Regions from separate parts of the Phascolarctobacterium faecium genome, predicted to be linked through region 2. Evidence: a T-box and tRNA genes for the amino acid it is inferred to sense, from the RefSeq annotation. Region 2 holds a T-box; the other holds one or more tRNA genes.

Region 1 (2,194 bases), 110 kb from region 2:
TTCGATCAGTTCCGGATCGTCTACCATATCTGCTTTATTCAGGAACACTACCATTGCAGGTACGCCTACTTGACGAGCAAGAAGGATGTGCTCACGAGTTTGCGGCATCGGGCCGTCTGCTGCGGATACTACGAGGATCGCTCCGTCCATTTGTGCTGCGCCGGTGATCATGTTTTTTACATAGTCGGCATGGCCCGGGCAGTCTACGTGTGCGTAGTGGCGGGTTGCTGTTTCATATTCTACGTGGGAAGTGTTGATGGTGATTCCGCGTTCTCTTTCTTCAGGTGCTTTATCGATCATGGAGTAATCCATGAATTCTGCGCCGCCTTTAGAAGCCAATACTTTGGTGATTGCTGCGGTCAGGGTTGTTTTACCATGGTCTACGTGACCGATGGTGCCGATATTAGCATGCGGTTTTGTTCTTTCATATTTTTGCTTTGCCATTCATTTTTCCTCCGAATCTCTTTTGTTTTTTATAAAATAGGCTTTGACGCCATTTTACCATATTCGCTGTCTGCCTGTAAACTCCTGCTTGGTTTTATGACTATAATAAAAAAAACCCCATCACTGAGGTTTTATTTTTTATTGGTGGCGGCGCACGGATTTGAACCGCGGACACTCCGGGTATGAACCGAATGCTCTAGCCAACTGAGCTACGCCGCCATATTTATTTGGAGCTGATGACCAGGATTGAACTGGTGACCTTATCCTTACCAAGGATACGCTCTGCCGACTGAGCTACATCAGCATCGCAACCAAATAATCAAAATGGTTGCGGGGGCTGGACTTGAACCAACGACCTTCGGGTTATGAGCCCGACGAGCTACCAACTGCTCCACCCCGCGATGAAAACTAATTAAGAAAGTGGTGGAGAGGGTTGGATTCGAACCAACGAAGCGAAACGCGGCAGATTTACAGTCTGCTCCCTTTAGCCACTCGGGAACCTCTCCATTTGGAGCTGGCAATAGGACTTGAACCCACAACCTGCTGATTACAAGTCAGCTGCTCTACCAGTTGAGCTATGCCAGCACTTAATTAGTGACAAGGAAGATTATATATTAACATAATCATTTTGTCAACTACTTTTCAATTAATTCAGTAACTTTTTTTACAAAACTCTTTAAAAGTAAAAGTATGTTAAAGCAGCTACAGCAAGTATGATACGATAATATGCAAAAGATGTCAAGCTATATTTATGAAGAAATTTTAAAAACCACAGCACGGACCAGTAAGCAACTACAAAAGCAACCACAAAACCAATCGCCAACATCTGCAGATCATCTACTGTTAAAATACTGATATTTTTTAAAAGATCATAAAGACAGGCTACAAACATCAAAGGTACAGCAATCAAAAAAGTATAATTTGCTGCAGTCTCACGTTTTAAACCTACTAAAAGTCCACCCGCCAAAGTACTTCCCGACCGGGAAAAACCAGGCCACAACGAAAGCAACTGAAACGCCCCAACAAGCGCCGCCTGTTTTAAAGAGATCTTATCTAAATCATCCAATAATTCTGCTTGGTTATCTTTAGTCTTATATTCAGCATACATCATTAATAAAGCACCCAATACCAATCCTATCGCTACTGTAAATGGAGAAAAAAGATATTCTTTAATATATTTATATGCAAAAAAAGCCACGCCCATTACAGGCACAATACCAGCGGCTACATGCCAGACGCTCAGCCCTTTATCAGCCTGCCAGCCTTCTTTTGTAAAAAATCTAGCAAAACGTTCTTTATAAATAAAAATAACTGACAAAATCGCCCCCAGCTGTACGAAAACGTCAAAAATATCTGCCGCCGGACCATCAAAACCCAGCATATGTCCTACTATAATCATATGACCTGTTGATGACACCGGCAAAAACTCCGTTACCCCTTCTACAAAGCCTACTATTACCGCTATAAGATTCTGATCCATTATAATTATCTATCCTTCCATAATTACATTGCCACATAAATTTTACTAACTTCTACATTATACAGGTTATTATCGCTACCGCCAAGTTTAATTATATAAATTTACCTGAAATTTATCTGAATAATAAAGAAAAGGACAGCGGCGTCCATTTCCGCTGTCCTCTGAATGTTGCTGTAAACTAAAGTTCTTTTGTTTTACTTATTGGGTCAGTCACCAAAACATAAGCCCATTTGACGTCCTGTGCGAATTATATCGCTGTCTACTGGTACT
Region 2 (2,194 bases):
ATCTTAGGGCCATAGAAAGCTCCGTCGCCTTCATTGATCACATAATCAAGTCCAAAATCTTCCATTGCGCTCTTCAAAGCATTAGTTGTAGTTTCCCAGGTTTCGGCATCACCCATTGAATCTTCCGGGCGGGTCGAAAGCTCGGCATGATATTTCAGCCCAAAGGTTGCATAAACCTCGTCAAATAAACGAATAACATTTTGGATCTCGTCTTTGATCTGGCTCGGCATCATAAAAATATGAGCATCATCCTGCGTAAAGCAGCGCACACGGAACAAGCCATGCAAAGCACCGGACAATTCATGACGATGTACCAGTCCAAGCTCGCCGGCACGGATCGGTAATTCCCTGTAGCTATGCGGATGAGTTTTATAGACCAGCATACCACCGGGGCAATTCATGGGTTTGATAGCGTAATCTTCGTTGTCGATCTCAGTAACATACATATTTTCACGGTAATGGTCCCAGTGTCCAGAAGTCTCCCATAACTTACGGGACAAGATCATCGGAGTTTTGATTTCCTGATAACCATAACGTCTGTGCACTTCACGCCAATAATTGATCAGCTCGTTGCGGATTACCATGCCATTGGGATGGAAAAACGGGAATCCAGGACCTTCTTCCATGATACTGAACAGATCCAGCTCTTTGCCAAGTTTTCGATGATCACGTCTGGCAGCTTCTTCAAGCATATGCAGATAAGCGTCCAGTTCTTCCTTACTAGGAAAAGCGGTGCCGTAGATACGCTGCAGCATTTTATTTTTTTCATCACCACGCCAGTAAGCGCCGGCAATACTTTGCAGTTTAAAAGCTTTTACCCTGCCGGTCGACGGACAATGCGGCCCTGCGCATAAGTCTGTGAAATCCCCCTGCGTATAAGTGCTGATAACTGCATCTTCAGGCAGATCATTGATCAGTTCGACCTTATATTTTTCATCTTTGTCTGCAAACATTTTCAACGCTTCACTGCGCGGCAATTCACTGCGTACAAGCGGAAGATTGGCTTTAACGATCTTAGCCATTTCTTTTTCAATAGCAATCAGATCTTCCGGGACAAAAACATGCTCGCTGTCTAAATCATAATAAAAACCATTAGAAATAGCAGGTCCGATAGCAAATTTAGTATCGGGGAACAAGTGCTGAATTGCCTGGGCCATGATATGTGCCGCCGTATGGCGAATCGCATGCAGTCCTTCAGAGCTTTCAGGAACAACAAATTCAACTGATGCATCATGCTCCAATTTATCTGTCAAATCTTTATTCACACCGTCTACCACAGCCAAAAGCGCCTGTTTGCCAAGTTTCTGCGACAAACCTTTTGCTACTTCCAGCAATGTCGTTCCGGCAGCAACTTCTTTTACACTGCCATCTTTTAAGGTTACTTTAACATTTGCCATTTTACTAGCCTCCTAAAAATAAATAAACTCCGTTCCCTGGAAAGGGACGGAGTTGACCGCGGTTCCACCCTAATTGACCTGCCGCTGGCAAGTCCACTCGGTACCGTTAACGCCGGCATACGACACTGCATACTAACTGCCAGAGCAGAGGTTCCGCAATGTGGTTTGAAGGTGGTAAGGTCTATCATTTTTCCAAAGCGCTTACAGCCAGGGCGCCTCTCTCTGCAGGAAAGATATGTTAGCCTCTTCCTTCGCATAACCGATTGATTATGTGACTATGTTTAATTATAAACTTAACAATAATTATTGTCAATAATTTTGATTTGTAAAATTCTTGTAGCCAAATTTATATTGTTACCTTATAATTATATTAAGATTAGTAATAGTTTTAGGAGATGCCCCGATGAAGATCTGGAATAATCCATTCAGAAAAATACTGCTGTTTTCCCTGCTGCTTCTATCTTTTAGTTCGGCTCAGGCAGAGGAAAACCAAAAAGAAACTCTGTTGTTTTTACCTTTGGATAACCGTCCTGTCTGTTCCTCTTATGTTGCCAAAACAATGGAAGCAGCGGGCTACAAAGTGCTGCTTCCGCCTGATAAATATCTGGCTTCATATAATCGAAACGGCAGTCCTGATGAATTATGGAAATGGCTCGTCAGCCGTGCGCCTCAGGCAGACGCTGCCGTCATTTCCACAGACAGTCTGATCTACGGCGGTCTGGTTGCATCACGTACTCATCACGAACCGCAGGCAGTTTTAGAGCAGCGTCTGCAGCGACTCGAAACACTGCGTGATC

What was found. A T-box is a leader RNA that pairs with one kind of tRNA and senses whether it is charged. The one in region 2 lies ahead of thrS (threonine--tRNA ligase), so its partner is inferred to be a tRNA-Thr.
Region 1: it encodes a tRNA-Thr, which carries the amino acid that the T-box ahead of thrS (threonine--tRNA ligase) is inferred to sense. The anticodon was not compared.

The regions. Positions count from the first base shown of each region.
Region 1 covers NZ_AP019004.1:1,054,589-1,056,782, reverse strand. Annotated here, with positions in the region: gene tuf (elongation factor Tu) at 1-444, opposite strand, end outside; tRNA gene PFJ30894_RS05095 (tRNA-Met) at 587-663, opposite strand; tRNA gene PFJ30894_RS05090 (tRNA-Thr) at 673-748, opposite strand; tRNA gene PFJ30894_RS05085 (tRNA-Met) at 770-845, opposite strand; tRNA gene PFJ30894_RS05080 (tRNA-Tyr) at 866-950, opposite strand; tRNA gene PFJ30894_RS05075 (tRNA-Thr) at 954-1,029, opposite strand; gene PFJ30894_RS05070 (undecaprenyl-diphosphate phosphatase) at 1,121-1,924, opposite strand; gene PFJ30894_RS05065 (6-phosphofructokinase) at 2,131-2,194, opposite strand, start outside.
Region 2 covers NZ_AP019004.1:1,166,911-1,169,104, reverse strand. Annotated here, with positions in the region: gene thrS (threonine--tRNA ligase) at 1-1,397, opposite strand, end outside; T-box leader at 1,437-1,663, opposite strand; gene PFJ30894_RS05680 (DUF4127 family protein) at 1,801-2,194, shown strand, end outside.